One region of the Thalassotalea sp. PLHSN55 genome, then DNA from elsewhere that is predicted to be linked to it. Evidence: predicted binding sites of a transcription regulator. Region 1 holds the regulator's gene; each other region holds the start of a gene.
What was found. The regulator sigma-54, encoded in region 1, starts transcription at its own class of promoters, with help from an activator protein. The targets are predictions, from matches to a motif close to GTTGGCACGNNNNTNGNNT.

Region 2: the regulator sigma-54 is predicted to act here: its motif matches at 1,901-1,919, upstream of ACRRSQ_RS02920 (PEP-CTERM sorting domain-containing protein).
Region 3: the regulator sigma-54 is predicted to act here: its motif matches at 1,613-1,631, upstream of ACRRSQ_RS14455 (PEP-CTERM sorting domain-containing protein).

What each region holds. Positions count from the first base shown of each region.
Region 1 is NZ_JBPDIH010000006.1:140,192-143,661, reverse strand. Features, by position in the region: gene ptsN (PTS IIA-like nitrogen regulatory protein PtsN) at 1-72, opposite strand, end outside; gene hpf (ribosome hibernation promoting factor) at 95-382, opposite strand; gene ACRRSQ_RS13175 (RNA polymerase factor sigma-54) at 409-1,917, opposite strand; gene lptB (LPS export ABC transporter ATP-binding protein) at 2,006-2,734, opposite strand; gene lptA (lipopolysaccharide transport periplasmic protein LptA) at 2,737-3,177, opposite strand; gene lptC (LPS export ABC transporter periplasmic protein LptC) at 3,221-3,470, opposite strand, start outside.
Region 2 is NZ_JBPDIH010000001.1:657,180-660,649, reverse strand. Features, by position in the region: gene ACRRSQ_RS02930 (EAL domain-containing protein) at 1-475, opposite strand, end outside; gene ACRRSQ_RS02925 (hypothetical protein) at 487-1,209, opposite strand; gene ACRRSQ_RS02920 (PEP-CTERM sorting domain-containing protein) at 1,983-2,672, shown strand; gene ACRRSQ_RS02915 (MarR family winged helix-turn-helix transcriptional regulator) at 2,775-3,188, opposite strand; gene ACRRSQ_RS02910 (hypothetical protein) at 3,286-3,470, shown strand, end outside.
Region 3 is NZ_JBPDIH010000007.1:82,351-85,820, forward strand. Features, by position in the region: gene ACRRSQ_RS14450 (penicillin acylase family protein) at 1-1,260, opposite strand, end outside; gene ACRRSQ_RS14455 (PEP-CTERM sorting domain-containing protein) at 1,668-2,489, shown strand; gene prsT (XrtA/PEP-CTERM system TPR-repeat protein PrsT) at 2,784-3,470, opposite strand, start outside.

The DNA.
Region 1 (3,470 bases):
AATACGTTTTTTACTTGACCCTGAAACTGCACAGTGAGTGCAGTTTAGGGTTAAAATGTCTTGGAACTTCATAATTTTTTATGGCTGGGGTTAATTAGTGCTGGCTAATTTTGCCTTTATATTTAAGGATTTGACGATCTAATTTATCAACTAGTGCGTCGATTGAGGCGTACATATCACTGTTTACAGCTGATGCGTGAACTTCACTGCCATTTAAATGCACCGTTGACTCAGCTTTTTGATTTAATTTTTCGACGGTTAGTACAACGTATACGTTATTGATGTGATCAAAATGACGCTCTAATTTAGCAAATTTTTCGTTTACGTAGTCGCGTAAAGAGTCTGTAATTTCTACATGGTGTCCAGTAAGATTGATTTGCATAGACTTAAATCCTCATAAATTAGTTACTAAAGTAAGCTTTTTCGTTGGTTTGAAGGCGGTATAGACAATGACTCGCGATATTTGGCTATAGTACGCCTTGCGACATTAATACCTTGTTCTGCTAATATTTCCGCCATTTTGCTGTCGCTTAATGGTTTCGATGGGATCTCCGCAGAAATAAGTTTTTTGATTAATGCGCGGATAGCTGTTGATGAACATTCTCCCCCGTTCTCGGTACTAACATGACTTGAAAAGAAGAATTTAAGCTCAAAAATTCCTCTTGGCGTATGCATATACTTTTGTGTGGTAACACGAGAAATGGTTGACTCGTGCATATCTACCGCTTCAGCGATGTCATTTAAAACCATAGGGCGCATGGCTTCTGGGCCATGTTCAAAAAAGCCTTGTTGGCGCTGAACAATACAGTTTGACACTTTTAATAAGGTATCGTTTCGACTTTCTAAACTTTTAATAAACCACTTGGCTTCTTGCAAGTTTGAGCGAATAAATTGGCTGTCGTTTGATGACTTCATAGTGCGTGTCATCGCAGCATATTGTTGATTAATCGAAAGCTTTGGCGCAGTATCTGGGTTTAATTCAACCACCCAGCGACCATTTTTCTTTTCCACTGATACATCGGGTATAACGTATTGGTCATCTTCTTTGATAACACTGTCGCCAGGGCGCGGATCTAAGGTTTGAATTAGGCGAATAACTTCACGTAACTGATCTTCTTTTAAGCGCGTTTTGCGCATAAGTTGACGATAGTCACGGCTACCAAGCAATTCAATATGTTCACTAACGACTATTTTGCTTTCTTTAAGCCACGGCGTGTCATCGTCGAACTGGTTTAATTGAATTAATAAACATTCGGCAATTGAACGCGCACCAACGCCGATAGGGTCAAACATATTGATGCGCTTTATGACCGCTTCAACTTCGTCTAACTCAACGTCTTCGATGCCAACACTTTCTAAAATATCTTCACTAGTAACAGTTAAGTAGCCAGCATCGTCAATTGCATCAATAATCGCGGTTGCTATGGTGAGATCGGTATCGCTAAATGGGGTTAGTTCCATTTGCCAGCGCAGGTGATCTTGAATTGAGTCGGTGGTTTCACCTTGGTAAGTATAGTCTTCAGAAGGTGCGCTGCTTACCCCTGTGTTTGAGGTGCCGGCACTATAGCTTTCATCCCATGTCGTATCGATATTGAGTTCTTCAGGAATATCGCTTTTATCCATAGCTTCTGTGGTGCTAATTTCATCTATGGTTGGCGCAGAATCTTCACTACCATCGGTTGCAGCTGGAGCAGCTTCAGTGGCATTTGCTGAAAACGCCTCTTCTAAGTCGTTACTGCTCTCGTCTTTTGTGGTGGGAGCACTTTCGTCAACTTCTAATAGTGGATTGCTTTCTAAGGCTTCTTGAATTTCTTGTTGTAAATCCAAAGTCGACAATTGCAACAGCTTGATCGCTTGTTGCAATTGCGGGGTCATGGTTAGTTGTTGTCCAATTTTTAGTTGTAGTGTAGGGCGCATCTACGTAATCATTTTCCTGTTGATTTTATTTTTTATCATGAGCTAAGTTAACTACCATGTGTTCAAATAATCTGTCCTATGGATATAACTATAGCGTGAATTGCTCACCAAGGTATACATCTCGTACATGTTGATTAGCGAGAATTTGATCGGCGTCACCCTCAGCTATTAATTCACCATGACTAACTATATACGCGTGTTCACATACATCGAGTGTTTCTCGTACATTGTGATCGGTAATTAAAATGCCGATCCCTCGATGTTTTAATTGTAAAATAATTTTCTTAATATCGCCGACTGAAATCGGGTCGACACCTGCAAACGGTTCATCTAGCAAGATAAATTTAGGATCTGCCGCTAGTGCTCGTGCAATTTCAACACGACGTCGTTCACCGCCAGATAAGCTCATACCGGTATTGTCTTTGATATGACAAATGTTGAATTCTTCTAATAAGTGCTCAAGTTTTTCTTCTTTTTCAACCGCGGAAAGATCTTTTCGCGTTTGCAGTATCGCCATAATATTATCGTAAACCGATAATTTGCGAAAAATTGATGCTTCTTGTGGTAAGTAGCCAATGCCTTTGCGTGCACGTTCGTGCATAGGCAGTAAAGTTAAGTTTTCATCATCTAAAGTAATGCTGCCACTGTCGTTTGGCACTAAACCAACAATCATGTAAAAAGAGGTGGTCTTACCGGCACCGTTTGGGCCGAGTAAGCCAACGATTTGTCCTGAGCTTACTTTTAAGCTGACATTTTTAACAACCTTACGGCCTTTGTAAGCTTTTGCTAACCCTGATGCAGATAACGTTGCTGACATAGTTATTCTTTGGCCTTGGTTTTTGGTTTTAACACCGTTGTGACTGTATCGTTACTATAACTTTCTGCTTCGAGTCTTTCTGTTAACGTATTGTAGATGATTTTGCTACCTGAGACTTCACTGCCTTCTTGGCTCAGTCGCGCGTTACCTGAAATAATAATGGTGTGTTCGTTAGCCTGATAGGTAATTTCATCTGCTTGTAACTTGATAGGCGTGCCATCTTCTAGGCGCTGCTCAAATGTTGCAGGTTTGCCTTTGGCAATGTAAATATCGTCATTGGTACCGGCTTTTTTAAGCACTTGCACCATATCTGCGCGGATCACGAGTGAACCTTGCGTGATAATGACATCATCGAGGTAACTGATAATTTTATTTTTCAAATCACCCGACTGGCGGATAGATTTGATCGTGATTTCTTGCTCAAAATCAGCTTTTTCTGCCATTGCTAGGGGGGAAATACCTAGTATGGTCGCTGCTAATATTAAATTAGCTAGTGGTTTTTTTATAGATAGTTTGAACATGTTCAGTTAATGTCATTTGTGTTGTGTTTAAGTCAACTATTAGCCCGGAACCATACATGGTAAATCCTTTTCCCTTTATTAAAATGGTTTGCTCTGAGCTAATAATATTCGTATTTAAGTCTAATTCTAAATATTTGCCGTTTATTTCTTGGATCAAGCTATTTTTATCTGTGGCATATAATCGTACTCTATTTTTTAGAATTACACGGTTATTG
Region 2 (3,470 bases), on a different contig from region 1:
GATATAGCCGACCATCTAACCTGTATAAATTTGATTGCTGCTCAAGTTCAAGCCATTGCGGATAACGAAAGTTCTGTGCACGCTCACTGCCGGCTAAAACACGAGGTGTTGCATTGTTTATATGTTCAACAAATATTTGCCCCGTGACAATGCCATCAGCTGAAATCGTCATTGCCAAATCGGCATCAATGCGTTTACGGTGATTATTTAATGCCACCAGTAAACTGCGAACATCGTCATTAAAGACTTGTTTAATACCATAATCGCGCGCTGCTGTTTCAGCAAAGGCGCTAAGGTACTCTCGTCTGTCCTGAAATTGTTCAGTAAAAATGGTTTGTGCAGTTTTTAGCCTGCTTTCAATCGCTTGCCGCTCTTGTGTGCGATTGCCTTCATATATTGTCCATATTCCGACAGCCTGAACCAACAACAGTAAGACAACAAAGAGTAAAAATATTTTATTTTGAAGGCTTTTCAAACCAAGTTTCCTTAATAGTCTGACAAAAAGTCAAAATCATCTTCACTTTTTTGCTCAGGCAGATGATTAAAAGAGGATTTTAGCTTGATTGAAAGTTTAGTATTATTTTGTATTTCAATACGTTGAACTTGTTTATTTTCAGCAGCGCTCATTTGCGGATGCCATATATTAAGCAAATAATCTCCGGCGATAACATCACTTATCTCTACCTGCCCTTGCGCATTCGTTTTGGCATAGTACGGCGTATCAACCACCAAGATATAACCACTCATCCAATCATGAATATTACAGCCCATCGCCACTTCCCCGGCATGTTCAAAACTTGGTAGCAGCTTTTGCTCATGGGTTTTTATTTTAAATGCGAACTTATTATCGCTTACCGGTGAATAAATATGGTGGGTAATATCGTCTTCGTTGACAAAATTTGCCTGTCCACCTTTTTGAACAACACTGATGTAAGGCGCAAAGGCTTTATCTCTTTGACTGACTTTAACGATTGCTTGGTTAGCGGGTAATGGTAGAGCAGCACTTAGCGGCTCTAAATAAACAATTAAATCAGCTGCAGCTTTATTATCGATATGCTGTACGTTCAGGGTGACTGAGTAGCTTTGTTTAACTGAATAGTTTTGTTTAGTTGCTTCTTGTGCTGACTCGTTAGCACTCAAATGTCCCCATGGCTGAAATGTCATTATCAACAACAGCGATAATAATAACTTCCAAGATTGTTTTATCATTTATTGTTCTCAAAATTTTAGGTGATAAACAACAAGACCATGACAGCCTCAAACTTATTTCACTAACTGTAGTTAAAATTTAAATATACAATGATAGATAACGCAAATAAAACACTGAATTTTTTCGAAAAAATTAACATTATTGCATTTTGCTACGGTATTAATTTCAAGCGGCGACCTTAACGATGTCGCTTATCGGCTATCAAATTTAGCCATTGTCGGATGTTTTAAAATTCAGCCGCTATAAATGTTGAACGCATTGGTTCATTTAATACGTTAGCTAAAGCAGGTTTAATTGGGCGAGTGATTAAGCTAGCCAAGTGAAAACTGTCACTTTAAAAACAGACGCTCTACATAACAGACGCCTTACAAAAAAGTGTCAGCTTTTTTTACACTTCAATAAGAAGAAACACAAAACGAAATGTAACCTATATACCCTAACGCTTTGTATTATTTTAATAACTAACCTTACCTAGTAGTGCTGTCACCTGTTAATTTCATCGCTATCGGCCAAGGTAATTCCTCGGTTGCAGACTATTTTTTATATCAACATAAAGCGATTAAAAGTAACAACTTCATACCTACTCAGCAAAAACCGAACAAGTGTCCAATTAATTTACAGTTTTAATGTGTACTAATACAAACAAAAGCAATCAGCAATACTTCCCCTTAAATTACAACAACTTACAGACTTGGCAGTGTAATTGCATATTTGTACAATGAAAAAGAGAACCCATTCTATCTAAAGGAATGTTTTACCAAGGAAAATGAAAATGAATTCAAAAATGTTAAAATCAATTATTGCAGGCTTCGCCTTATCTATTGCTAGCTTTGCCCAAGCGGGTGTAATTTACGATGCGGACATAAGTACTGGCGTCTTATTTGGTTCTGGCAATGAAAATGGTTTCTTTGTTGTTAACAAAGCATGGAAAAATAACCAAAATAATATTGAGCTCGGCTTACGTGCTAAAGTACCTTATGAAGGTAGTTTTAATAGTAACGGTGCTGGCACTTATGAAATGAGCACAGGTTTACACCCTAAATTTGGAGCACCTGGTGCTGCTTGGAATTTTGAATTTGCAATTAACCTTAATTACGACGGCTCAAACACCGATCGCGTATTTGACGATTTTTTAATTGAACTAAGTGTCGATTTAGACCCACGTAAAAATAAAAGAGACTGGTTAACGTTTGATCCGGTAACTAAGTTTACAGATAACTATATTGGTGGAGATAACTCAATTGCTCAAAATTCAATGAACATTGGTTGGTTGATGCAAGATTTTGATCCAAATATTGAAGGTACATATGGTTTTAAACTAGAAGTTAAAGACAAACTTACTGAAGAAGTACTGGCGTCAACAAGAATGAAAGTTAAAACAGTGCCAGAGCCTTCAACACTGGCCATATTCGCTTTAGGTATTTTAGGTTTAGCATCACGTAAATTTAAAACAAATAAGTAAGCGATTAACTACTGTCTCGTCATCTAATACAAAAAAGCACCATTTTACTGACAATGGTGCTTTTTTCGTCAATATCACCTTTGTAAATTAACCTATTGTTAATCACCCTAAATTATTTTTAAGTGTTTGCGTTAAGAGAATAAAGCTTTCTATTTGCGCTTTTGGTATATCGGCAATCATTTTATCAAACACTCTTTTTTCTGCGCATTGAAATTGCATCATTACCTTAAGACCCGTTTCTGATAACGTTAAAATTTGGCTGCGTTTATCTTGTTTATTTTCTGATTTTATAATGAATTCCTGACTCACTAACTCTTTAATAAGTCGATTAATTTGCGCTTTGTCTCGCCCCATAAAATCTGCAAGCTTTTGCCCTGTGCAATCATCAATTATTGATATAACTTTTAACGACTTTAAATGCATTGGCGACAAATCGCTTGTTAATTGTTTGAGCTCCTGCTGCATATTGTTGCGCACGGTGTGCACTAAACTAAACAGCGCTTCACTTAATTCCATTTTTTCTCCTAATAACTTTTGAATACCTTAATTTAGTTGACAAAGTCAACCATAAGCAATATAGTTGACATTATCAACCATATTAAAGGAAAGTATTATGCAATATAAACTAAAACCTCTATCGATAATATTAGTCATTATGCTGGCTTTAATTGGTACATTAACCGCAATTATGACATGGGTTAACCTTTTACCCACCCAGAATTTCATTGAAGCATGGACCAATGCGCTTACCTTTGCATTTTTAGTAATGTTACCTTTTGGCGCCGTTAGCTTTTATAC
Region 3 (3,470 bases), on a different contig from region 1:
AAGTTCAAGTTCAATTTGATTTAAGTTCACCGCTTGACTATCATGAGCGACCCAGCGATAGGCAAGTAATTGCCCTAAATGGTTTTCACCAATAACAGGTCCCCACTGCGTTTCTAAACTGGTAAACTCAGTTGGTTGCTGTCCTTTAATTGCGATAAGCTGTTTATACTTATTGAAATTTTTAAAGCCATTTGGCGTTAAATACTGGCTCTTATCCGCATTTGTTTCTAATACAATGACATCACTCCAATCGCCGTAACTATTGGTAAACCCCCATGAAATATCACCGTTACTGCCAACAATAATATTAGGTGTACCAGGGAGCGTAGCACCGGTAACTTTAACCGGCTTGTTATCTTGTAAGTATTCAAACGATGCGCGGAACCAGGTATTAGGTACTCGTATACCTAAGTGCATATCATTAGCAACGATAGCACTGTTGTTATGACTGAGTTTTCCTGACACTGCCCAGTTATTAGAACCCGGAAATTTTTCACTGTTATAATCAATATTTGCAGTATGTGATAAATTACTGTTATTGGTCCCAGCTGATGGCCAAGGCACGGTAGGTAATGGCGAAGAAGGAAATGTGGTACCGTCAATTGTGGCATCCCACTGGCTTCCTTTAGGGTTTAAGAATTGATAAACCTCATCAGAAAATACGGCTTTCATTAAGCCAAGGCTGCGCTCTCGCTTTCCCTCGGCAGGTTGTAAGTCTAAATACATGCTCAGCACAGTTAAAATAGTATCTTCTTCTTGCCACTCAACAGGATCTTGTTGCAATAGTAAGTACTCAAAAGGTGACGATTTTAGTGAGTGCAGCCCTTGATTAACCCCTTGGGTATAAGCTTTAATAATTGCTAACTGTTCATCAGTTAGTTGCTTGGTGATCAAACGTGCGCGGTCGCGAAAGCGATGTATGCGTATTGACTTGTCATAATTAAGTGCCGCGCTACCAAATAAACTTGAAAGTTCTCCTGCTGAGTTTCTTCTCAGTAAATCCATTTGAAAAAATCGCTCTTGCGCGTGAATAAAGCCAGTTGCGACGGCAATGTCTAATCGTGTATTGGCTTTTATCGTGGCTATGCCGTGCAAATCACGCTCAACAATCACTTTTTCATTGATGCCATAAATGGTTAATTTGCCATCTATAATCGGTAGGGCACTATCAATACGACTGTAAATCCAAGTTACTGCTGTTATTAGGATAAAAATAAGAATAAAAGCGCAGCCAAAAAAGATATTTTTATATTTATGCATGAGTTATCAATAGTTAAAAGCGTCAATCTAGGGTAACTGATTTGGTATGAGTTTAAAATCATCTAACAAGTTCATTTTTTAAGTGGACTTATTAAAACATTTTACCGGCATTGTAGTTGATATATTACTATCGATTGTTAGAATAACTCACATGTAAAATATATGTAACAGTTCAACCACTTAGCAAATAATTTTCATACTGATTTTTATGTCAGATTTTTTTACACTGACTGAATTTACAAGCATTATTGGGTCTAACGTGTTAAATGTTTGATGCTAGGCTTTGTTTTTTTTATAGTTTAAAATCAATACCTTAGTTTTTATGTGTTTGTTTTTAATTTAGGTTGTTGATATTGGCATGATATATGTATGAATCGTCGTAGTTGTAGTAGCAGGGAATGAATATTGTGAACAAAAGTAAAATTATTGCATTAGCATGTGTCTTAGTTGGTTTTTCCCAGTTTGCACAAGCAAGCGTGACAAGCTGTGCAAGTAAATCAGGTAATAGCTTAGATTACGGTGATGCGCCAAGCGATTATGGGCAAGCGTGTCATGATACGAATAGATGGCAGCAGTTAGGTGATAGCTGGGATACTGAATCAGCAGGCGCAGCGGCTTCTGTTGGTCACGACGACGGCACTGATGACGGTGTTGTTTGGAAAACATCTTCTGACGGCGGTGCTACATGGAGTAGCTATTCATCAGATAATGTTATTACCCAAGGCGATAAAGTTAAATTTAAATTTACCATGAATCGCTCGACTAACGGTAATCATGAATACGATGCACTAAGAGCTTGGGTTGATTGGGATCAAAGCAACTCTTGGGATAAAGATGAAAAGTTAAAAACCGTGAAGTGGTATAAGAATATAGATGCTGACGGTAACCTTGACACCAGTAGTAATCAATCAAATAGTGCTACAGGTATGAATAATAGTGCTGATACTACAGACGTTTTTTATAAAACATTGAACATTGCCGATGACGCTACTACAGGTGATTTTTGGATGCGAGTTCGTGTGGTATGTTCAGAGTCTATTGAAAATTGGGGCGGTGGTAAGTTATTACCAACTGGCTACTTGTACCAAGGTGAAGTTGAAGACTATCAGTTAAATATTGTGTCTAAGTCAGTGAAACCAGTTGTTGGTGTTCCAGAGCCTTCGACCTTATTTATCTTTGCTTTAGGCTTAATTGGTTTTGGCGTTCAACAACGCAGAAATCAAAAATAGATAATAACAACTAAACGTTAAATTATTAAATAACGCCGTGCCAACTTTGGTACGGCGTTTTTTTATGCTGAAAAAGTTCAAAACAGGAAGTCAAAAACTACAAGATAAGAGTTTCAAGTTGGAAGCTGCAAGAAACAAGCTGCAAGAAACAAGCTGCAAGATAAGAGCTACAAGATAAGAGCTAGAAGTTCAAAGCTGCAAGATAAGAGCTACAAGTTAGAAGTTATAAGCTACAAGCTAAGAGTTTCAAGTTAGAAGCTTATCGCTTGTCTCTTGAAGCTTTCCGCTTTCAGCTTATTCACTCATTAGTTGACTTAAAAGTGATTGTGCAAGTGCATGCTCAGGGAATTCATTAGGTAAAGCGACCACTTTTTCTAGCATGTTTTGCGCTTCTTCTTTGCGGTTGAGCTTCGCCAATGTATAGCCAATATGGTATTGAATATCAGGGCTACTCGATGCCATGGTATACGCTTGTCGTAAATACGTAAGTCCTTGGTTATTATCACCTGATAGAGTATGCGCCCAACCTAGGGTATCAATAATTGAAGGGTGCGAAGGTAGCATGCTTAGCGCGTTTTTAGAAAACTCAATAGCACTTTCATAATCTTGTTCGGCTACGTATATATTTGCCATATTATTTAACGCTAAAGCTCGCTTAGGCGTGGGAATATCTTTAGTTAGTAATTGCTGGTATTGAAATTTAGCCTGTACATAATCTTTTTGCAGCATTAGGTGGTCAGCAAGCATATGCTGTTGAAAAGCGCGATCTGGGTATTTATTTACGAGGTCGGTTAATAGCTGAGTAAACTTTGTTACTCTCGGCGCTAGGTTACTGACACTGTTCAACTTCATTAATGCCACAGTATTACGGTCGTCTTTAGTTAGGGCTTTTTGATATAAGCTAAAGGCGGCATCAAATTCTTTTTCAGCGCTGGCAATATCACCTGCTAAAATGAGTAAAGCAGGATGGTTTTTGTGACT